Regions from separate parts of the Paenibacillus sp. FSL H7-0703 genome, predicted to be linked through region 3. Evidence: predicted binding sites of a transcription regulator. Region 3 holds the regulator's gene; each other region holds the start of a gene.
What was found. Region 3 encodes Rex, which represses fermentation and respiration genes when NADH is low (regulators of the CRP and FNR family bind a similar motif). Its sites were predicted from a motif close to TTGTGAAATATTTCACAA; they were not measured.
Positions count from the first base shown of each region.

Region 1: the regulator Rex is predicted to act here: its motif matches at 5,246-5,263, upstream of MHB46_RS16465 (formate/nitrite transporter family protein).
Region 2: the regulator Rex is predicted to act here: its motif matches at 5,501-5,518, upstream of adhE (bifunctional acetaldehyde-CoA/alcohol dehydrogenase).

Region 1 is NZ_JBBOPF010000001.1:3,713,182-3,721,102, reverse strand. It holds gene MHB46_RS16480 (GNAT family N-acetyltransferase) at 1-434, opposite strand, end outside; gene MHB46_RS16475 (MFS transporter) at 539-1,786, opposite strand; gene MHB46_RS16470 (molybdopterin-containing oxidoreductase family protein) at 1,833-3,965, opposite strand; gene MHB46_RS16465 (formate/nitrite transporter family protein) at 4,338-5,171, opposite strand; gene MHB46_RS16460 (FAD-dependent oxidoreductase) at 5,558-6,919, opposite strand; gene MHB46_RS16455 (glutathione peroxidase) at 7,312-7,788, opposite strand; gene MHB46_RS16450 (hypothetical protein) at 7,876-7,921, opposite strand, start outside.
Region 2 is NZ_JBBOPF010000002.1:43,211-51,131, reverse strand. It holds gene MHB46_RS24630 (Gfo/Idh/MocA family protein) at 1-585, shown strand, start outside; gene MHB46_RS24625 (sugar phosphate isomerase/epimerase family protein) at 660-1,628, shown strand; gene MHB46_RS24620 (ThuA domain-containing protein) at 1,649-2,380, shown strand; gene MHB46_RS24615 (winged helix-turn-helix transcriptional regulator) at 2,627-2,971, shown strand; gene MHB46_RS24610 (DODA-type extradiol aromatic ring-opening family dioxygenase) at 3,712-4,479, shown strand; gene MHB46_RS24605 (Crp/Fnr family transcriptional regulator) at 4,619-5,335, opposite strand; gene adhE (bifunctional acetaldehyde-CoA/alcohol dehydrogenase) at 5,594-7,921, shown strand, end outside.
Region 3 is NZ_JBBOPF010000003.1:40,859-48,779, reverse strand. It holds gene panC (pantoate--beta-alanine ligase) at 1-682, shown strand, start outside; gene panD (aspartate 1-decarboxylase) at 675-1,058, shown strand; gene MHB46_RS25545 (tetratricopeptide repeat protein) at 1,141-1,773, shown strand; gene dinG (ATP-dependent DNA helicase DinG) at 1,929-4,796, shown strand; gene MHB46_RS25535 (redox-sensing transcriptional repressor Rex) at 4,841-5,494, shown strand; gene MHB46_RS25530 (amidohydrolase) at 5,481-6,782, shown strand; gene MHB46_RS25525 (cell wall elongation regulator TseB-like domain-containing protein) at 6,820-7,344, shown strand; gene MHB46_RS25520 (hypothetical protein) at 7,886-7,921, shown strand, end outside.

The DNA.
Region 1 (7,921 bases), on a different contig from region 3:
TCATGCAAACGTCCTTCAATCGCGAAACCGCATTTTTCATAAAACATAAGGGCTTCCATGTTACACGAGAGTACCCGCAAACTTAATTTGCGTATGCCCTCGGCAGCTGCAATGTCCTTCATGGAGTTCATGAGCGCCGTCCCAATACCTTTGCGATGATAGGCTGGATGTACAGCTATATTTATTTCGAGTACATGACAATTACTAGCCAACAGCGTTGGAGGACGAAATCCAATATACCCGCAGAGCACTTCCTGTTCGATGGCGACCAGTTGAGAGCCTGGAGGCGTATTGCGCAAAAACTCTCCGCGCGACTTCCAGGACAGCGAAGCGGGAGCCGTGCGTTCATTCCATACCAATTCATCCAGCGCAATCAGATCAGGAGCATCCTTCATCTCCGAATGACGTATCGTCAAGGGTTGACTTGTAAACAATTCCTTTCAATCCTTCCTGTGAAGGCTTTCCTGAAGCAATAACTGCAATCATACGTCACTTATTGTACCATAATCACAGCTCATTACTGAACTTTTATTAGGACTTAAGAACTGGGAACATCAGACTTGGAAGTAGTATCAAAAGTATCCAAATCATGTCGGTAACCGTTCAACCAGCTATGCAGGACGAAAAACAGGATCGACAACACTGCTACGCCCGCTGCCAGCCAAAGTGTAGGCGGTAACCCACCGCCATCATATAACTTCCCCATAATATAAGGTCCCATTACCCGTCCGGCTGCGCCAATGCCCCCCACAAGTCCAATGTAAAAGGGTGCACCCCGACCTCCATGATCAGACAGGAACGCAGGAACCGCAGGTGCAATCAGCATTTCTCCCAGGGTCGCCAGGACCATAGCGAATATCATCCCCGTATAGTTCTGTGTACCCAGCATGACGATATAAGCAGATAAGTAAAATCCGCCGGCCCATGTCATTTGGGCTGAAGCATGCCGGGCATACAGACGTTTTATCCAGAAAATAATCGGCTGTGCGGCAAAAATAAGGATACCATTCAGTGTCCATAGTAATCCATACATCGTTTTAGGCAAGCCCTGCTCAATAATATGGGGAGACACTCCTGTATTCCAGATCGAATTCCCGAACCATAAAAAAAGCGAACCTAACCCCACAAAGAGATACAGTCTGGTATCACGAAACAGCAATCGAGCTGGTATTTCCTCTCTTTTTTTCACGGACTTACTGAGCTGCACTTCTCCCTCTTCCCGATCCACCCTACTGAGATAAGACCAGAAGAATCCGGCAAATACCGCAGAAGTCACCCCATTCATCACAAAGCTGAGCTGATAGGAAAGGTCAGCCAGAACGCCACTCAATCCCGTACCCACTGCAACCCCAATATTGTTAGCGACATAAATAATATTAAACAGCTCACCACGACGGTCAGCGAAACGAAAACCTACAAAGGCCTGAATCGCCGGCACAGATACGACATTAAAAAAGCCGATAAAGCCCATCATGATGACAAACGCTACCCAATGGCCACTGGTAAATGGAAGCGCGAGAAGTCCCAGCGCGTTCATCGCGAGTGAGCCAACAATCAGTTTCTTGGCTCCAATACGGTGATAGAGGGCTCCGCCCAGCACTTGACCAAAAATTCCGCCCAGAGATTGCACTAAAATCGCAATCCCTGCATCTCCCATACTACGGTTTAGCTCGTCAAACACATACATGCTAACCAACGGCCACATCAGGGAACTTCCAGCGGAATTAATCAGACTAGCAACGAGAAACACTTTCACTTCTTTCGGATAAGACTCCAACCATTTCATATCTTTTGTTTCTCCTTTTGCATCTGACGCCATAAAAGGCATTATCTCATTGGCGCTTCACATTCACCACCGTTGAGAAGAAAGTAGCCCCCTGTCCCATATCCGACAGCCGATCAGAGGTTAACACATTGGCACGCTGTCTGCGTCCTTTGCCTTCCCACCATAATCCCTGGCTAATCACTGTACCGGGCAGCATCAGATCGGTGACTTTGGCTTTCAGCTCATACGTCCCCCGATCATTCCATACGGTAACCGGGTCCCCATCCGCGATGTCCCTTGTTTGAGCATCCTCCGGGTGAATTTGTAGCAAGGGCTCCCGCTCCAGTCGCTGATGCTTGGGCAAGTTAGCGAAAGTAGAATTCAGAAAATTATGGTTTGGCGGTGAAATAAACATTAATGGATACCGCTCGTCCGCTTGCGGTCGATGCTCTCCGTCGTACCCTTCAATCAGCGGCACATAAGAAGGCATCGCGGGCAGACCTGCTTGTTTCATTTTTTCCGAATACAACTCAATCTTGCCTGAAGGCGTGGTTAAACGATCCAAATAAGTAGCCTTTGGCGTCATATCGAGCTTTACAAAAGGTGATTTTTTCAAGGCTCCCAAAGTTACACCGTTGAGATAAGGGTTCGTTGGATTATCAAGCGCGCCCACGATCATGTCCTCTTCACTTTCCGTAAAGGCAGCTTCGTCAAAGCCCATAGCCCGTCCGAGCAGGCTAAACAGCTCATAATTGCTTTTGCTTTCCCCGAGTGGAGCAATGACGGGTTCCTGCATCTGGACATAGTGATGCCAGTAGGATTTATATAGGTCTGTACCTTCAAAGGAAGACGCTGCAGGCAGCACAATATCGGCATAACGGGCCGTATCCGTAAGAAACAGGTCATGTACGACTGTGAACAAATCCTCTCGTTCAAATCCTTTAGTCACCCGTTCCGAATCGGGAGCTACAACTACCGGGTTACTGCAGTATACAAATAACGCCTTAATCGGCTGTTCCTTCTGTAGCAGCGCTTCTCCGATCCGGTTCATGTTGATCACCCGGGCATCCGGGTTCTGTCGCAGATCAGGACGCGCCAGATGGGCACCGTTAATTTTGGCGTAAGCGCCATTGGAGCGCGACGCTCCCCCACCGTGCTTCAGCCATTGTCCAGTGAGCGCGGGCAAGCATGTAACCGCGCGTACGTTCATACCGCCATTATCATGATGCTGAAGCCCATTACCGATATTGATATACGCTGCTCGCGCAGTTCCGTACATTTCCGCCAAACGGATAATATCCGCTTCCGGCACGCCAGTAATCCGCGAAACCCGCTCTGGTGTATACGACTTAACATGCTCGCGCAGTTCCTCATGACCTACCGTGTAGCGACGTAAAAATTCGTCGTCCGTCAGTCCCTGATCGAACAGCACATTCATAACACCCAGCGCGAGCGCCGTATCCGTCCCCGGATATAACGGAATGAACCAATCCGCCCATTGCGCCGTCCGGTTGCGATGAACGTCAATAACAACTACCTTAGCACCTTTTTTACGTGCTTTCTCAGCCAATACTACCTGATGCATGTTGGTGCTGATGACATTTCCGCCCCACACAATAATGAGGTCTGCATCCTCTGTGTCCTCCGGGCTGGTGCCGCCCTTAAAACCCATAACGGACGCCCAGCCTTCATTCCCTGCCACGCTACATATCGTCTGATCCAGTTGGCTTGAACCCAGCGCATTAAAAAATCTGCGGTCCATTCCATCCACACTCAATACGCCCATATTGCCATAAAAGCTGTAGGGGAGAATAGATTCCGGTCCGTCCATACGTATCAGCTCCTTGAACCGACCTGTAATGGTATCGACTGCCTCCTCCCAGCTAATACGTTCAAATTTCCCTTCTCCTTTGGGGCCTATACGTTTCAACGGATAGAGCACCCGATCAGGATCATATACCCGCTCCGTCATATTGCGAACTTTGTTACAAATAGCCCCTTTGGTAATAGGATGATCCGGGTTCCCAGTCACCTTGACTATCTTTCCATTTTCCTTGTGAAGCAGGAGCCCACACGTATCCGGGCAATCTAACGGGCATACAGCTGGAAAGATACCGTCCTGCTGCTCCGTCATCCGCTGCCCCATTTGTAAGTCTTGTTGAGGCGTGGCCTCAGGAGGCGCGCTATTACGATGATCCATAGTGTTGATGCTCCTTTCCGTTACCGTTTCCAAAAATTACACTGATCTTATCATATCCACAGCTTTGGCCTATGGCAAGAGAAGGATTTTCCCACACAGCCGCTCTCCAAAATATTAAAAAAATCCGTCTGCTGCATAGAGCAAAACGGATTTTTTTAGAATCATAATTTTTTTCAACATCCTGTTTCATCATATCTTACCGAGGGTAAAAAAAGATCAAGGCATCATGGACGAGAGCACACTCATCCTCCATGCCAAATCATGGACCACTCCCAAAAAAATCCGCCATGACAGGTTTCGTTCCCCCGGGCCTGTCATGGCGGATTTGCTTTGTTCATTGCTGTTTAAAGTACCGTAATTAAGCAGGACCACTCAACGGATTTGATGTGCAACCGAAGAAGTAGTTGGAGATTCATTCGCTGGAAGTGCGTTGGTTTGAGGCTTTTTCAAATAGGCCAACCAGTAGGCTCCAGCCACAAACAGGCTACCTCCTACCAAATTCCCCAGCCAGACCGGAATGAAGTTCATAACATAATCTGCCCACGAAAAGTGGCCTGCAAAAATAGCCGCCGGAATGAGAAACATATTGGCAACAACGTGCTGAAATCCAATAGCGACAAAGGCCATTGTCGGGAACCAAATCCCCATAATTTTGCCACCGATAGAGTCTGTGCTATATGCCAGCCATACAGCCAGTGCTACGAGCCAGTTACATCCTATACCCGATATAAAAGACTGCAAAAAGCTTTCATGTAGCTTATGTCCTGCCATATCCACCACTTTGTCCAGGTAAGGGCCCGTTTCTGTCAAACCCAGCACATGCCCAAAGAAAAATGCAACGAATAACGCACCTGCAAAATTACTGAGCGTAATAATCGCCAAATTACGAAGCATGGCTCCTGTCTTAATCCGTCCTGCCCATCTCGCCAAAGGGACCGCCATCATATTGCCGGTCAGCAATTCTCCGCCGGCGATCAAAACTAATACCAAACCTACGGGGAACACCGCAGCTCCAATAAAGGTGGCAATGCTTCCCCATTCTTTAGGCGCGCTTGCAATAACACGTATATCCAGCAAAAACCCGAGTGCAATAAATGCACCTGCCAAAAATCCCAGTACCACCGCCACAGTCCACGGGTTGTTCGCCTTGGCCACTCCTGTTTCCACCGTCTTTTCAGCAATTTGCCCCGGTTTATAGCTCGCCATATGTCCCCGCTCCTTTAATATCTTTTCACTAAAATATTCTTCTTTCATATTTTATTTAAAATCAGTGATTATGTTTGTGAAAAAAATCACTTTCTCAACTATAAAAAAACAGCCCTTGGAAAAAGGACTGTCTTTCTGTATTATTACATCTACTGCGCTACTACGCGCTTTACATTTAATTGTATTCTTCCTTTTCAACTGCTCTCAAGAACCAAATAACTCCACCGAGGCCTACCAGCGCCACGACTACAAGAAAAAGGATATAAAACAAACCCATAAGCTACTTCCCCCCTGATCCTTATGCTACTCTATATTGTACTATAAGGATTCGTCCGTACGCCTCAGATTGTTGACAAACTTATGAACAATGTCACAGACAAACCGAATTATACAGTAACTGGGTTCCGTTCGGATATTGTAGGCAATGCTTGTAAACCTGCTGCGTTCAGGAAATTCCAAGGCTTGTTATAATGCGGCTGGAAGAAGAAATCGACAAAGGCCAACTGGTCAATGGTCATATGATTTTGAATGGCTACGGATAGCGTGTTAATGGATTGCGTCAAATCCACCTTCGACATAATTTGAGCCCCCAAAATTCTTCGTGTCTCCTGCTCATATACCACTTTCAGTAATACCTTTTCGGAGGTTGGCATAAATTCAGGCCGGTAGCTGTCCTCAATGGTTACAGCTTCTACAGTCATGCCTTCGTCCGTTGCCGCCGCTTCCGTCAAGCCTGTTCCTGCGATATTGTCTTCGTAAATTTTGATACCCGAAGTTCCTTGGGTTCCCATGTAGGCAATCGTTGGTTGTACCAGATTACGTGCTACCAGCGTACCCATACGAACTGCGTTGGTTGCCAAAGGGATATAAGCCGTTTTACCTGTCGGATTATAGCGGATTGCACAACTATCACCTGCTGCAAACACGTCCGGGCAGCTACTTTGCATATAGTTATCCACAATGATCGCACCGTTAGGCAACATATCTACCTGACCTTTGAGCAGATCCGTTTGAGGTCGGAAACCAATGCAGAGAATAACAAGCTCTGTCTCATATTCTCCTTTAGAGGTCACGACTTTACTCACCTTACCGTTCGTACCCTCAAAACGACTCACCGTCTCGCCAAGTACCAGCTTAATGCCATGTTCCTTCAGGGAACTTTCAATCCGGTCTGTATACTCATGGTCCAAATACTTATTCAATATACGATCAGCACTGTCGATCAGCGTTACGTTTTTACCGTTCATTTGAAAAGCTTCTACCAGTTCAACACCAATGTATCCAGCCCCGACGACTGTAATGTTCTGTACGTGCTGAGCTTTCTCAATGATATCATTGGAATGATTATAGTTTTTACAGAGCAAAATATGATCAAGTTCAATGCCCTCCAGCTTTGGAATAATGGGCCATGATCCTGTGGTCACAATTAATTTATCAAATGTGTCTGTAAATTCTTCACCTGTTTGGAGATTACGTGCATGCAGCGTCTTGCCTGCCGTATCCACACTCGTTACCTCATGAAGCATCTTGGTCACTACACCCAAGTCAGACAGTTGATCTGGAGACGAATAAAACAGGCCGTGTGGATCTTTGACGACACCACCTACATACAGCGCAATACCACAAGATAAAAATGAAATATTATCATTACGCTCGTAAACGGTAATTTCTGCATCTGGATAACATTTAGCTGTGTTGACGATAGCTGCCGTGCCTGCGTGTGTACATCCGATAACTGCTACTTTCATGTTAAATTCCTCCTTGGTGTGTGGGCATAAAATGTATAATAATTGTGAATAGTTTCACGTAACCAGCTCGTTTGCGTTTGTGATTTATTTCACTTCATGCGCTTATTATAGTGTGATATTTTTCACATTACAATAGCTTTTCGTGATATTCACAATTTGTCCACATTTAAAAAAGAAAGGATATACAAAATCAACTGTTTGCTGAAATATTTTTTTGCTTCATTCAGTTTTCCCTGTAAGCCCTCTGATTATGCCCTTGGAGTCGACTTTCACATGATGCGACCACCCTTAAATAAATGCACATGTAGAGAACAAAAAAAAGGTCTGTTTCCCGGAGACACGCAGGAAATCAGACCTTTTTAAACATATACTTTGGAGTTAAGGCAAAGCTACTATAGCAATTGCTCAATGGCTGCTTTCATCGCTTCTGGTGACTCCTTCGGTTCAAAACGACCCACAGGTACACCTTCACGATTCACAATGAATTTCGTGAAATTCCACTGAATTGTCCCATCTTCCTGTTCCCCAGGCTGTTGCTTTTTCAAATATTCAAACAGAGGCGCTGTATCCGGTCCGTTGACGTCCACTTTGGCGAATACCGGGAAACTAACCCCGTAATTCAGTTGGCAAAATTCAGCCGCTTCCTCGCTGCTGCCCGGCTCCTGACCGCCAAATTGGTTGCAAGGAAAGCCTAATACAACTAATCCTCGATCCTTATATTCGTCATAAAGCTTTTGCAAATCCCCATATTGCGGAGTAAGTCCACATTTACTGGCGGTATTCGCAATAACCAGCACCTTACCGGTGTAAGTATCCAGAGAAACCTCCTGATTCGCTGGTGTTACGGCATTATGTGAATAGACAGACATACAGCATCCTCCTTCGTGTCGCTTGGTTTAGGTTACATAACCTATTTTAACCAAAACGTGACGGACATGCCAACATCCGCAGATACTTTACCGTGATGCCATCACTTCGAGTCTGCGTTCTCCGCGTTCGGAA
Region 2 (7,921 bases), on a different contig from region 3:
GGAGTATTCTTGGATGAAGAGAAGCAGGGCGGTGGTCCCCTTATTGATATTGGCACGCATGCACTCGACCTGACACTCTGGCTGATGGATAATTACAAGCCTAAAAGCGTACTAGGTTCAACCTTCCATAAGCTAGGGGATCGTAAAGATGCAGCAAATGCCTTTGGACCTTGGAATCCTGAGGAATTTAAGGTAGAGGACTCAGCTTTTGGTTTTATTACGATGCAAAATGGAGCTACTATTGTACTAGAGTCCAGCTGGGCATTGAACGTTGTAGAGTTTGGCGAAGCGAAGACGCTGTTATGCGGTACCGAAGGCGGAGCCGATATGCAGGATGGATTGCGCATTAACGGGGAAAAGAACAGCCGCTTGTTTGATACGAAAATAGATCTGGATGCAGGCGGTGTTGCCTTTTACTCTGGAGAAACGGAAAATGAAGCAGACCGCGAAGCCCGTCTATGGATCGAATCTATTCTGGACGACAAAGAACCTCTTGTGAAGCCGGAACAGGCACTGGTTGTTACTGAAATTTTGGAAGCTATCTATGAATCGGCTCGTACGGGGAAAGCTGTCTATTTTGACTAAGCCCGTAATCCCGAATAGACCATCATTATAATGAAAGCAGCTTTTTTCACATATGATACAGGGAGGGATTTCTTTTGAAACTTGGAGTATTTATGGTGTTGTTTGGCGGACGTTCGCTGGAGGAGGCGCTGGATTATGTGGCTTCTCAAGGATTGGATGCTGTAGAAATCGGTACAGGTGGCAACCCTGGAGATAAGCATTGTAAGCCGGATGAGTTGCTGGAGAATGATACAGCGCTCAAAAATTTCAAAAAGGCAGTAGAGTCCCGCGGACTAACGATTAGTGCGCTTAGCTGTCACGGCAATCCTCTCCATCCGCAAAAGCATTTGGCCCAGGCTGATCATGATACGTTTCTTAAAACCGTTCGATTGGCAGAAAAGCTGGAAGTTCCAGTTGTGAACACTTTCTCTGGCTGTCCGGGTGATCACGAGGATGCGAAATATCCAAACTGGCCTGTGGCTCCGTGGCCTAATGATTTTCAGGAAGTGTTGAAGTGGCAATGGGAGAATAAAATTATTCCTTACTGGACCGAGACGGGGAAATTTGCAGCAGATCATCATGTTAAAATTGGGCTGGAGCTACACGGGGGCTTCTCCGTTCATACACCAGCGACCTTGCTGCGTTTGCGTGAAGTTGCGGGAGAGGTCATTGGTGCTAATCTGGATCCGAGCCATATGTGGTGGCAGGGAATTGACCCAGTGCAGGCGGTTCAAATTTTGGGCCGAGAGGGAGCCATTCACCATTTTCATGCCAAGGATACGACGATTGATCCGATCAATGTAAATAAATATGGACTTACCGATATGCAGGAATATACGAAAATGCTAGATCGTGCTTGGCAGTTCCGAACTGTGGGCTATGGGCATGATGTAAAAACCTGGGCAGATATTATCAGTGCCCTGCGTCTGGTGGGATACGATTATGTAGTGAGTATTGAGCATGAAGATGGTCTGATGTCCGTGGAGGAAGGCTTTACTAAGGCCGTCCACAATCTTCGCCAGGTACTGATTGAAGAACCGCTGAGCGAGATGTGGTGGGTCTAACCTAATAGGGGGAAATGTTGATGATTAACGTCACCATTTGGAATGAATTTTTGAACGAAAAGTTGAATGATGAAGCCAAACAGATATATCCTGATGGGATACACAAAGCGTTGGCTGACGGCCTGGCAGGAGAGGGATTTGCCATTCGAACAGCTACTCTGCGTGATGATGCCGAGCATGGTTTGGGAGAAGATATTCTGAATTCCACAGATGTGCTGCTGTGGTGGGGGCATAAAGCCCACGATCAGGTGAGCGATGAAGTTACGGCGCGTGTTGTCAAGCGAGTGCAGGAAGGAATGGGGTTGATCGTGCTGCACTCAGGCCATTTTTCCAAGCCATTCAAAGCCCTAATGGGCACGAGCTGTGACCTGAAATGGAGGGTAGCAGGTGAACAGGAGATTATTTGGTCGGTGAATCCGTCACATCCCATTGCAGAAGGCATAGATGCCAAAATTTTGTTAAAGCAGGAAGAGATGTATGGCGAGTTCTTTGATATTCCTACGCCGGATGAACTGGTATTTGTTAGTAACTTTGAAGGCGGCGAAGTATTTAGAACCGGATGTACCTTCCGCCGAGGTAGCGGTAAGATATTCTATTTCCGCCCAGGTCATGAGACCTATCCGACTTATTACCAGCCTGATATTTTGAAAGTTATCGCCAACAGCATTCGTTGGACTTCTCCGACAAGTATTAACAAACCAATATATGGTAGGAGTGAACCTGTAAGACCTCTCGGTGGAGTGTTGGTATAATGACAATCATCACATATGGATGAGCTGTATAATGAACAGACTGATAGGCGGAACCTCTTGGGATTCCGCCTTTTTGTATTTAACGATTTAGACATATACCTGCTGTGTTGGTTTGTTGTATAATCAGTTTTGGTCATGGCAACTTTATCGGCGCAGGTATTTAATTTAAGAAGAAAGTGTTTTCTTTCGGGATAAAGTATGCTAAAATGATATATACTAACAAAAGGAAAGCTTTATCAAACCGAAATGCAAAAGAAGGTGAAAAATTTGGAGAGTCAACCGCAATGTGCAAAAATGTGTCCGCGTTTTGAAACCGCCTTTTCATGTTTGGGCAAGCGTTGGAATGGATTAATTATTCAATCCATGATGAGCGGTCCTAAGCGGTTTAAGGATATTTCCAATCTGATTCCCACAATGAGTGACAAAATGTTATCAGAGCGGATGAAAGATTTGGAAAATGAAGGAATTCTTACACGTCATGTATATCCGGAAACTCCTGTCCGCATTGAATACGAGCTAACAACCAAAGGCCGTGCACTTCAGCCGGTTATGGAACAGATTCAATTTTGGGCTGAGGAATGGATTAGATGAGCACCAAACTAAATAAGCGTTTCTCATAGCAAAACAGCCTTTTCCTAGGAAAAAGGCTGTTTTTTTATTTTGTGTATAGGACTACTTATCCATATCACAGAAATGATGTGCATAGGTAGCACGGCTAATAGCCTTTGACGCGCCCTGCAACTGAGAATAATGCTGCTGTTGTACGGCGGGGCACACGGGTTTGAATATCCAGCGCGGCCGAACGGAATGTACCCAGACAGGAATGGCAAAGTCTTCCTGCATAAATAGGGGAACGGCAGGACTCACAAGGATAATCGAGCTGACTGTATGTGGAGGGAAACTTGCCTGCTCTTACCCAGTCTGTGAGTAATTCTATAGGTGTGCCGGTTACATCACTGAGCTGGCGGGTATGAGTAGAAGGATGCTTCCATAGATAGTTAGAACAGCGGTCTAAGAATATATTTTCTTCCTGAATACAAGTACTACACAGGTTTCTAAGGTTCTGACGAAAAACGGAACCACATTTTGGGCAATTAGAATTATGCATCTCCATAGAAACCAGTCCTTTGTATCGAAGTATAGTGAAATTTTGAAATTTATTAGTTACATATTACTATGACCTTATACCTATATCAATCTTTATTTATGGAATCACTGATCTAAGTGTATGTTGGAGTCTGTGTTGACATAACTCTGTTACTTATGTACTATTACTTACATAAAGTTACTTAATGAATAAAATAAATTATTGATGACAAGGGGATATTTATATGATGCCATCTTTATTTTTGGCCCACGGCTCACCGATGCTTGCTATTGAACAGACAGACTATACTTCATTTTTAGAGCAACTGGGGAAAAGCATTCGTCCTAAAGCGGTTGTTATCTTTACTGCTCATTGGGAAGCGCAAACGTTAACGATCAGTTCGATGGATGACGTGTACGATACCATTTATGATTTTGGTGGTTTCCCACCGGAACTGTACGCGGTGAAATATCCAGCACATGGTTCTGTCGAACTGGCCAATAAGTTGGAAAAATTATATGAACAAAAGGGTATTGACGTACAAACTGATCGGGTGAGGGGACTGGATCATGGATCCTGGACATTGTTGCATCGTATGTATCCTGAGGCAGACATTCCGATAGTTCAGATCTCTGTAAATCCATATCTCTCGCCCAAAGCACAATATGTCATTGGTGAAGTGCTACGTGGACTGGGAGAACAGGATATTCTGGTCATTGGCAGTGGAGTGACTGTTCATAATCTGCGTATCGTCAAATGGGGGGAAACGAAAACAGAACCTTGGGCTATAGATTTTGATAATTGGATTATTGAAAAAGTGCAAAGTAGAGATATAGAGGCTTTGGATCACTATGAAAGTGAAGCACCGTATGCTCGTCAGGCCGTACCAAGAGCAGAGCACTTTGTACCGTTGTTTATTGCGATGGGGAGTGGAAATCCTGCAAACAAAGCCAAGGTCATCCATAGAAGCTATGAGATGGGGAATTTAAGTTATCTATGCTTACAGTTTTAGAAAGTTTGTTGCCAGAAGAAGGACTATTGTTAAAATGCTTCGCTACTGCTCCTGTATAAGTAGGGGAGTGGAAATAAATTAGGGAGTGTTATAAGCTATAATGGCTTATAACACTCCCTTTTACATAAAAAACAATTTATTATATCCGGCAAATCTCACGAGGGCACAATTCACAATGACATACGCCTTGCAGCATTTCCAAATCCTTGACAACAATCATGCCATTATCGTATTCTACTGCATTTTTCTTACGTAGATCACTAAGCATCCGGTTTACGCTTTCCCGGGTCGCACCGATCATATTAGATAAGTCAGTATGAGTAATTTTCTTATGAATCAGGATATGTTCGCCGTGAGGCTCACCATAGGTATTGCATAGACGGATGAGTGTCGAACATAAAGCGCCTGGCTTGCCGTACATCATCAAATCGCGGAACTTAGTCTGAGTAATGCGGTGATGCGAACCCATCCATTTCATAAAATCAATCGCAAAATCACAATGTTGGCAAATAAGCAGCTCCAGATCTGTATGATCGATTACGCCAATATCACTGTCTTCCAGAACCTCAGCAGAAAAGGAATGCTTGGTGCCGAAAAATGGATCAGCTTGACCAACAAGATCGCCGCTTTGATACATATATAGAATAAGTTCCTTACCCTCATCCGTTGTTTTGGTTACTTTCACGCGTCCGCGCTTAATATAAAACAGCTTATCCGCTGTATCTCCTTCCCAGAACAGATGCGAGCTTTCTGGCATAACTCGATCTTTCATCATCACTTGCAATCGGTTGAAGCTGGCCTCCGAGAAGCAACAGGTGTTGCCGCGGGCTTCCATTACATTTGTAGGGTTTCTCATCGTCCATTTCCCCTTTGTATCCTATGTTTTTTATCTGCAACTTGATCAATTCAAATTCATTATATACCTGTGCAATGAGTTTTTGGGGCAAGAAGAGGGGGTAAAAGTGGCAGAATTCCAAACTTTGTGATTTAATTCACTTCATAAAATAAAATTTTAAATAGATTGTGAAAAAAATCACAATATATCTTGAAAAGCTGTGTTACGATCAGTGCGTGAACAAGAGATAGTACACGAGATAACAGGAGGATGAGGGAAATGGCTGTTAAAAACGAGGTTATCCAAAAAGAGCAAAGCGCAGAGCAGTATATTCAAACGCTGATTGACCGGGGAAACCGGGCACAGCAAGCTTTCATGAGTATGAATCAGGAACAGATTGACGAAATCGTACAAGCTATGGCACTTGCAGGGATGGATAAACACATGTACCTGGCGAAGATGGCTGTTGAAGAAACAGGACGCGGTGTGTACGAGGACAAAATCACCAAAAACATGTTTGCAACAGAATATGTCTATCATAGTATCAAAAATGAAAAAACCGTCGGTGTCATTGAGGACAATGATTTTGAGAGTTTTCAAAAGATAGCAGAGCCAGTCGGAATTATCATGGGGATCACTCCAGTGACAAACCCGACTTCGACTACGATGTTCAAAGCGTTGATTGCCATTAAAACACGTAACCCAATCATTTTCGGTTTCCATCCATCTGCTCAATCGTGTAGTGCGGAAGCAGCCCGCGTCTTGCTCGAAGCAGCTGTTAAACATGGTGCTCCAGCTGATTGTATTCAATGGATTGAAGCACCTTCGATGGATAAGACCAATGTACTGATGAACCACCCTGATGTGGCGCTGATTCTGGCAACTGGTGGATCAGGCATGGTTAAGGCGGCATATAGCTGCGGTAAACCTGCTCTGGGTGTAGGCCCAGGTAACGTGCCTTGCTTTATTGAAAAAACAGCAGACATCAAGCAGGCTGTGAACGATCTCATCCTCTCTAAATCTTTCGACAACGGTATGATTTGTGCTTCCGAGCAAGCGGTTATTATCGAAGAGCCAATCTTCGAACAAGTGAAAAAATTGATGATCGCTAACGGCTGCTATTTTGTAAATAAAGAAGAAGCAGCTAAGCTCACTCAAGGAGCTATGAATGTCGAGAAATGTGCAGTGAACCCAGCTATCGTCGGGCAGTCTGCTGTGAAAATTGCTGAAATGAGTGGTATCACAGTACCAGCAGGAACTAAAATTTTGGTCGCTGAGATTGAAGGGGTAGGAACAAAATTCCCATTGTCTGCGGAAAAATTGAGTCCTGTATTGGCTTGCTATAAAGTAAAAAATGCAGAACAAGGTATTCAACGCGCTGCTGAAGTCGTGGAATTCGGGGGCATGGGCCACTCGTCCGCTATTCATTCGAACGATGAGGACGTTATCGCTCGCTTCGCAAACCGTCTGCAAACAGGACGTATCATTGTAAATGCACCTTCCACACATGGTGCGATTGGCGACATTTACAACACCAACCTTCCTTCGTTGACACTCGGTTGCGGTTCGTACGGTCGTAACTCGACTTCGTCGAACGTATCGGCAGTCAATTTGATTAATGTGAAAAGGGTGGCGAAACGGACGGTGAATATGCAATGGTTCAAAGTACCTTCCAAAATCTATTTTGAGAAAAATTCGACACAGTATCTTGCTAAAATGCCTGATATCACACGTGTAGCCATTATCACGGACCCTATGATGGTACAACTGGGATATGTAGATCGTGTTATTCATTATCTGCATCAACGCCAAACACCAGTAGCTATCGAAGTGTTCTCTGAAGTAGAGCCAGATCCATCGACAGTTACGGTAGAACGTGGTACTGAAATGATGAGACGTTTCCAACCGGATTGCATCATCGCACTGGGCGGCGGTTCGCCAATGGATGCGGCTAAAGGCATGTGGATGTTCTATGAATATCCAGATACTGATTTCAATAACTTAAAACAAAAATTCATGGATATCCGTAAACGGATTTACAAGTACCCACGTTTGGGTCAAAAAGCACAATTTGTAGCTATCCCTACAACCTCGGGTACAGGGTCCGAAGTTACATCGTTCGCAGTAATTACGGACAAAAACCTGGGCAACACGAAGTACCCGCTGGCTGACTATGAGTTGACTCCTGATGTGGCAATTATTGACCCAGTGTTTGTATATTCGCTGCCTAAAACAGCTGTAGCGGACACAGGTATGGACGTTCTGACACATGCTATCGAGGCTTACGTGTCCGTAATGGCTAATGACTACACAGACGGTCTGGCGATTAAAGCCATTCAATTGGTATTCCAATACCTGGAACAATCGGCTCTGACCGGTGATAAGCTGGCTCGTGAAAAAATGCATAATGCTTCCACACTTGCTGGTATGGCGTTTGCTAATGCATTCTTGGGCATTAACCACAGTCTTGCACATAAATGGGGTGGACAATACCACACAGCGCATGGCCGCACGAATGCCATTTTGATGCCGCACGTCATTCGCTATAATGCGAAAAAACCGACAAAATTTGCTTCGTTCCCTAAATATTCGCACTTTGTTGCGGAT
Region 3 (7,921 bases):
TCCTCGCGATGAAGCTCGTGATTTGGAGGTAGCGCGGCGCGAAGGCGTGGATATTGTTTTTTTACCAACTGTAGCAGAAATGTATCCACAACCAACCCAAACCAAAATTCGTGTATCCGCTTTGACAGATCGTTTGTGCGGTGCTTCCCGTCCTGGCCATTTTGATGGTGTGACTACGGTGGTAGCCAAGCTTTTTAACATGATAGGTCCTGATTTGGCTTTCTTTGGAATGAAGGACGCGCAGCAGGTTGCTGTGCTCCAGCAGATGGTGACTGATCTCAATATGAACGTGACTATCGTACCTTGTCCCATCGTCAGAGAGGCGGATGGTTTGGCCCTCAGCTCCCGTAATGTGTATTTAAGTGCAGAACAGCGCGAGCAGGCGTTGGTGCTGTCTCAGTCACTGCGTAAGGTGCAAGAAGTGAGCGAAGATATAGTAACAAACACAATTACGATTCGTCAGCTACATCAAATGGTGGAGTCCACCATTACTTCCTCTCCTTTAGCAGACATTGATTACATTGAAATATTAACTTTTCCCGGTCTGGAGCCCCTTCTTCCCGAGCAGCGGCTATGTGATGTTCAGGAAGACGTCATCGTAGCGCTGGCTGTGAAATTTGGCAATACCCGACTGATTGACAATATAAGAATACAGAAGGCGGAGGTGCTTTCCCATGTTTAGAACTATGATGAAATCCAAAATTCACCGTGCTACGGTTACGGAAGCTAACCTGAACTATGTGGGGAGTATCACTATAGATGAAGATCTCATGGAGACATCGGATTTGTTGGAGAATGAAAAGGTTCAAATTGTAAACAATAACAATGGAGCTCGACTGGAAACCTATGTTATCCCCGGACCGCGTGGGAGCGGCGTAATCTGTCTCAATGGTGCGGCAGCCCGTTTGGTGCAGCCTGGTGATACAGTCATTATTATTTCCTATGCTTCCATGTCGAATGAAGAGGCCAAAACATACAAACCAACAGTGGTATTTGTTGATGAACATAATAAACCAGCCCAAACGATGAACAAAGAAGTACACGCGACGATCATGTAATGAATGGGAGTGCGGATGAAACCCGTCTTTTAAGCGAAAAATGTGAGTGTATTAATCCATCTTTCATAAGGGCGGGATGCACATGTTCCAGCATGTATTCGCAGAAATGAACAGCATGTTAGATGATATCGTGAAGCATTACCCATCAGCCCAGGGCTCCCGCAGGCAGGAGCTGCTACAGCACTGGAGTCTGCTGCGGAGAATGAGTGACGGAATTATGGATGAGTGGCTGGCCTTTGAGGAAAAAATGGTTTGCCTGCGTGCGGCCGGGTTTTCCGCGGAGACCGATATGTCTGACACGGAGCTGCCTGAAAAAGAGCTGCCAGCTTTTAATCGGGGGCAAGGGTATTATCGATTACTCATGTACCCTGAGGCGATCCAACAATTTGAGCAGGTACTACAGCATTTTCCGAACAGCTGGCAGAGTCGCATGTATATGGGAATGGCCTATTTTCAACTAGATGATCCAGCAGAGGCTGTATGCCATTTTCAGAAGGTGCTGGACCTGACTGAGCAGGCAGGACTGAAGGCGGTCATCTATAATGCGCTAGGCTGTCTGTTGGCAAAGCAGGCTGACGTAGAGGAGGCGCAAAAATGTTTTGCTCTCGCACATCAGTTCGATCCTGCGTTACCCGAGCCGCTGCACAATATGGAAGCCTGTCTGTCCGGTACCGAAAAGCTTCGATACGACAGCTCCATGATGACCTGGATGTAGTTGTCAGACACCGAGCAAGACGATGCATGCCCACCTCTCAGGCGGCGTGTGCATCGTCTTTTTTGGCTGTCTTAATTTCCAAACAGGCGATCTTCTGCTATGCTAATATACAGAGTTATTATTTTTGTAAGTGTCATAAGAAAGGATTAGCCCGAATGAAATTTGCGGTATTGGATTTTGAAACGACAGGCACCCAGTCCGCGGATGACATCATTCAAGTCGGACTTGCAATTATAGATCATGATAACAGCATTTCCCGTGTTTACGGCTCTTATGTAAACCCTGGCAGATCTATTCCCCCTTTTATCACCGGGTTGACCGGAATTACAGACGATGACGTCAAGGATGCTCCTGCACTTGAAGAAATGATGATGGAGCTCGTGCCTATGCTGGACGATGTTGTACTGGTCGGTCATAATGTGGCGTTTGATTTTAATTTTTTGCAAAACGCTCTGGATCGGTGCGGATATTTGCCGTTTAGCGGAAGAATCTTGGATACAATGGATTTTCTGAAAATTATGTTTCCATCGCTATCTTCTTATCAGTTGGGTTTTGTGTCTTCTGAGTTTGGGTTAGCGCATGATCGCCCTCACCAAGCAGACAGCGACGCGTTGGCTACGGCTGAGGTGTTTTTAAAGTGTCTGGGTGAGCTTCAAGCATTACCTTTGATAACGATACAGCGGCTTAGCGATTTGTTTGCAGAGGAAGACAGTGACCTTGGATGGTTTCTTGATGGGGTGCGTGAAGAGAAAGAGCTTGATCCTATTCAGGATCTGGAGGGACATCAGTTTTTTCGTCAGCTTGCGCTAAAAGTGGAAGATTGGACGGAGCTAGCTGCTCCGCGTAGAGAAGATGACCCGAATCCACTGTCAGGTGTTTCCTTTGAGGAGTACATGGATGATGTGCGGGACAATTTGCGTTCATCCTTGAGCCAATATGAGGAGCGCGAGGCGCAGATACAGATGATTGAGGGTGTAAATCAGGCACTGAGTGAAGACAAGCACCTACTGATCGAAGCAGGTACAGGAACAGGGAAGTCCCTCGGCTATTTGCTCCCATCGCTGTATCACAGTGTGAAAAAAGGACAGCGAGTTATGGTAAGTACACATACGATCAACCTGCAGGAGCAATTACGCGAGCGCGACATTCCGATGCTGACTAAGGTGATTCCGTTTCCGTTCCGGGCTGCTATTTTCAAGGGTCGGGGACATTATTTGTGTCTGCGTAAGTTTGAACATAAAATAAACAGAAGAGACTTCGCGACACCGAAGGAAGATTTAATTACAGCTGCTCAGATGATCGTCTGGTTGACGCTAACAGAAACCGGTGATGATGAAGAACTGAATCTGAGCAACCGTGGTGGAGATTTCTGGGAAACGGTGGCGAGTGATTCAGAGTCCTGTCTTGGTCGTTCTTGCCCATGGTTCCGCAAATGCTATTATCATCGTGCACGCCATGAAGCAGGGATAGCGGATGTTGTTATTACGAATCACTCTAAGTTGTTTACAGACGTCAAAGCTAGTCACCAGTTGTTGCCGAGCTATGAACATCTGGTGATTGATGAAGCCCATCACCTGGAGGAAGTAGCTGGTAAGCACCTAGGTATGCATATGAAATATTTCACACTCGTGCATACACTGACGCGACTTTTCAAAGACAGCAAGAATGGACAACTGCCCTCACTTCGTCAACAGTTGGCGAAATCGGGGCACGAGAAGTCGACGGATTGGGCCTCAACCATCGATCAGATGTATCCGCTCGTGTTAGAGGTTAAGGAAACTTGGGACCTGCTAAGCGACAAGCTGTTTGGCATGTTGCCAGAGCGAAGCGATGCGACACCGGGTGAAACAGGACAGTTTTCTTCCCGTCTCAAACCTTCAGCCAAGCCTGCAAAGTGGGATCAGGCGGGGGCTTTGGAAAATCAGTTATATGTAACGATGAGTGAAATTTTGCGCAAGGGCGACAAGCTGATGCTGGACGTCAAGGAAGAACATGACGATTATGCGGCGGATAGCCTTATTACAGATATCACGGGCTTGCTCAAGGATCTGGCGGGGATTCGAGAAAATTTGCGCTTTTTTATGCGACTCGATGATGAAACAACCGTATACTGGCTCGAAGCGAGTGGGCAATTCCGCAGTAAATCATTACAATTTTATGCAGTGCCCGTCGATGTGAGCCGCCAGTTGAAAGAAATGTTTTTTGACAAAAAAAGAAGCATCATTCTGACGTCTGCTACCTTATCGGTAGATAAGTCGTTTCAGTACATGATCGATCAGCTTGGCTTGCAGGAGGCCGCAGATCAAGAGCGGCTGATGACTTCGCAGCTCCCGTCACCCTTTAATTACAGGGATCAGGTGTTGCTGGTCATTCCACGGGATTTCCCAAGCGTGAAGGGCAGTGTAGGAGATGCACACTTTGTAGATATGCTCGTTAGCTCTCTAGGAGCGACTGCTCAGGCGACGCGGGGGAGAATGCTCGTTCTGTTTACTTCCTATCGGATGCTCCGGCAAGTGTATGAGCCGCTCAAAGAGGCCTTAGCATCCAGCGAAATTACTGTGCTGGGACAAGGAGTGGACAGTGGGAGTCGCAGCAAGCTAACCCGCCGTTTTCAGGAAGCCAAAGCTTCTGTATTGCTGGGAACCAGCAGCTTCTGGGAAGGCGTCGATATTCCGGGGAAGGCTCTGACTTGTCTAGCCATTGTTCGCTTGCCATTTCAACCGCCGAATCACCCGTTGCTGGAGGCAAAAAGCGAGCTGCTCCAGCAGCAGAAGAAGAATCCATTTATGAAGCTGTCTGTACCACAAGCGGTCATTCGCTTCAAACAGGGATTTGGTCGGTTGGTTCGTACAGCGAGCGACCACGGGGTCGTTATCGTTTACGATACGCGTGTGATCGAATCCTATTACGGAAAGCACTTTTTGTACTCGTTACCGGGACCAAAAATGGAGCATATGCCATCGGAGCAAATGGTGCCCCGCATCGCCGAATGGCTCCAATCCGCCCCGGAGACCGAGGCATAACGGACGGACACTAAGTATGTTCGTTACAATTAGGGGGAGCAAGTATGAAATCAGATAAAATTTCAGAGGCTGTCGTACGGAGGTTACCCGTATATTTACGTTATCTGAATGCACTTCACAAACGGGAGGTGGCTACGGTCTCTTCTCAAGAGTTGGGACAGAGGCTAGATTTGAACCCGGCCCAAATCCGTAAAGATCTCGCCTATTTTGGAGATTTTGGTCGGAAGGGTATCGGTTATGATGTTTCTTATCTAATTGAGAAAATACGCCATATCCTGAAAATCGATCAGCAAATTAATGTAGTATTGGTCGGAGCGGGTAATCTGGGGCAAGCCCTTTCGAATTATAACGCTTATTTAAAAGACAATATGAAGATTGTAGCGGTATTTGATGCGTTTCCGGATAAGGTAGGGACCAAGATCAATACATTGGTCGTGCAACCGATGGATGAACTGGAAGCGACTGTGAGAGAAAAAAACATTCGAATCGGGATTATTACCGTACCTGATTTTGAAGCACAGCACGTGGCTGACAGGCTTATTGAGAGTGGAATTGGAGCGATCCTGAACTTTGCACCGACTACTCTCAAGGCACCGGCCAACATTCGGATTCATGCCACAGACTTTACAACTGATTTGCTTAGCCTCGCTTATTATTTGGAGGACGGAAAGGAAGAAACACAATATGACAGTGAATAAATGGATGATTAAAAACGGCTCTTTTGCCGTAAATGGACCAGAAGCTGGGGTAATCCATGGTTTTATGATTGTGGAAGATAGCCGCATTACTTACATTGGCGAGACTTTGCCTTCGGGTGAGGAAGAGACGGAAGCGATCGATGGTAAGGGGCTTTTGTTTTTACCTGGTCTGATTAATACTCATGGTCATGCGGCGATGTCTCTGCTGCGTGGGCATGGAGATGACTTGGCACTTCAAGTATGGCTTCAGGAAAAAATGTGGCCTATGGAAGCCAAGTTTACATCTACGGACGTGTACTGGGGTACGTCGTTGTCTGTGCTGGAAATGCTGAAAGGTGGAACAACGACCTTCCTGGACATGTACGATCATATGGATGAGGTGGCTCGTGTGGCTGAAGAGTCAGGTATTCGTGCAAGTCTGATGCGTGGAGCAATTGGACTATGTTCGGAGGAAGAACAGCGAATCAAGCTGGCTGAGGCCGTAACTTTTGCGCGTAACTGGCATGGTAAAGCAGACGGGCGTATTACAACGATGATGTCACCGCATGCGCCATACACCTGTCCACCTGCGTTTATTGAAAAATTCGTACAAGCTGCGCATGATCTGGATTTGCCGCTGCATACGCACATGTCTGAGACGATCGCCGAAGTGGAGCAAAACGTACGTGACTACGGTTTGCGTCCAGTTGCACACTTGGATAAGCTTGGCTTTTTCTCCCGTCCTTCGCTTGTTGCCCATGGCGTTCATTTGAATGACGAAGAAATAGCTTTACTGGCTGAACGTGGTGTAGCGGTTTCGCACAACCCAGGTAGCAACTTGAAGCTGGCAAGTGGTGTAGCAAGAGTGCCTGAATTGCTGCGTGCAGGGGTTACCGTTTCTCTCGGAACGGATGGTCCTGCCAGCAATAATAACCTGGATATGTTCGAGGAAATGCGTCTGGCAGCACTTATTCACAAGGGTGTATCTGGTGACCCTACGGCAGTTCCTGCGAGTGAAGCGCTGCGTCTGGCAACAGAATACGGTGCAAAGTCAATTGGTTTAAAAGAAGTAGGAGCGTTGGCAGCAGGCAACAAGGCTGACTTTATCGCGCTGGATCTGAATCAGGCACATTTCTTGCCGCGTACAGATCTTATTTCCCATGCGGTATACTCAGCAAGCGCCAAAGACGTGGTTCACGTATGGGTAGACGGTCGTCAGGTTGTGAAAAACGGCGAATGCCTGACTATGGACGAGGAACGCATCAAACATGAGGCACAAGCCGCCTTTGAAGGGCTGCTGTCGCGCTAATTCAGGTGTCACATCCCCTTAGAGAGGAAGCACGGGTTTGAAAAATAAGAAAAAGTGGATAGCGGTCGCCATTTTGGCCGTAATACTGATCCTGGTCAGCATTTTCTGGTATTATTCCTATGTTACTCAAGACCAGGTGGCTGAGAAAAATGCCGCTATCATTAAGGCCAAGCAATCAGGTGGTCTGGTTAGCACGACTCAAACATGGAAGTCTGTGTGGGATCAGGTATATTGGGTGGTTCAAGGGAAAAATGCACAGAATGAAAATATAATGGTGTGGGTTCCTTTTCAAAAAGTGGAAGGACAACCTAACGTACCTGCCGCAGATAATAGCGGTGTTCACACTGAGTTGCTGAAGAACGGAGTCGATGAGCAAAAAATGACGGCAATAATTCAACAGCAGCTTCCAGGTGCAAAAATTGTAAGGCTTCAGCCGAGTGTGTTCAATGGCGAATATGTGTGGCAGTTGTTTTACGATGATGGAAGTCATCATTACTACACCTTTTATCGTTTCTCAGATGGGGTAGCGACGGGTGTAAAATATACTTTGCCCAATAACTGAGCTGGTTGAGGATTAGCAGATGTGGAATGAATGACTAGTAAATAATTGAAAGCTCAAGAAAAAGACGTAAATGCGATGGAAATCGTATTTACGTCTTTTAGTCTTGCTATGCCGTAAAATGGGCTGAAAACCAGTGAAGCATCTTTACCTATCCATTTTCTCTCCTAGGGCAAATTCATCTTTATGGCGGGCAGTACGGAGTGGAGGATTTGAATCTGGAGAAGCGGAGCGTTCGCCTTTGCCGCCGGATTTTCTCAGTAAGAATAAAATCGAGAAAAATCGGGTGGCAACAGCGATCGTAAGATCAAATCCTACGCTCAGCGTTTCGCCTCCACCTTAACCAAAGATTTTGCCTCATCACAACTCCTCCACACATTGCCTTCGATATTAGATATACGTTATGATATACTATATTTTATAAGTGATAGACAAAAATGATAGAAAAAAGAATTGCTGATCGCTGTAAGATCATGCAATTTGGTTGTTTGTTGACATTCGTCCCGTTTCTTCTGTGTTTTACATTTTGAGAGGAGGATGTTGTTTGAAATTGCGTGCAGTTCCTATCGTTGTGGCGGCA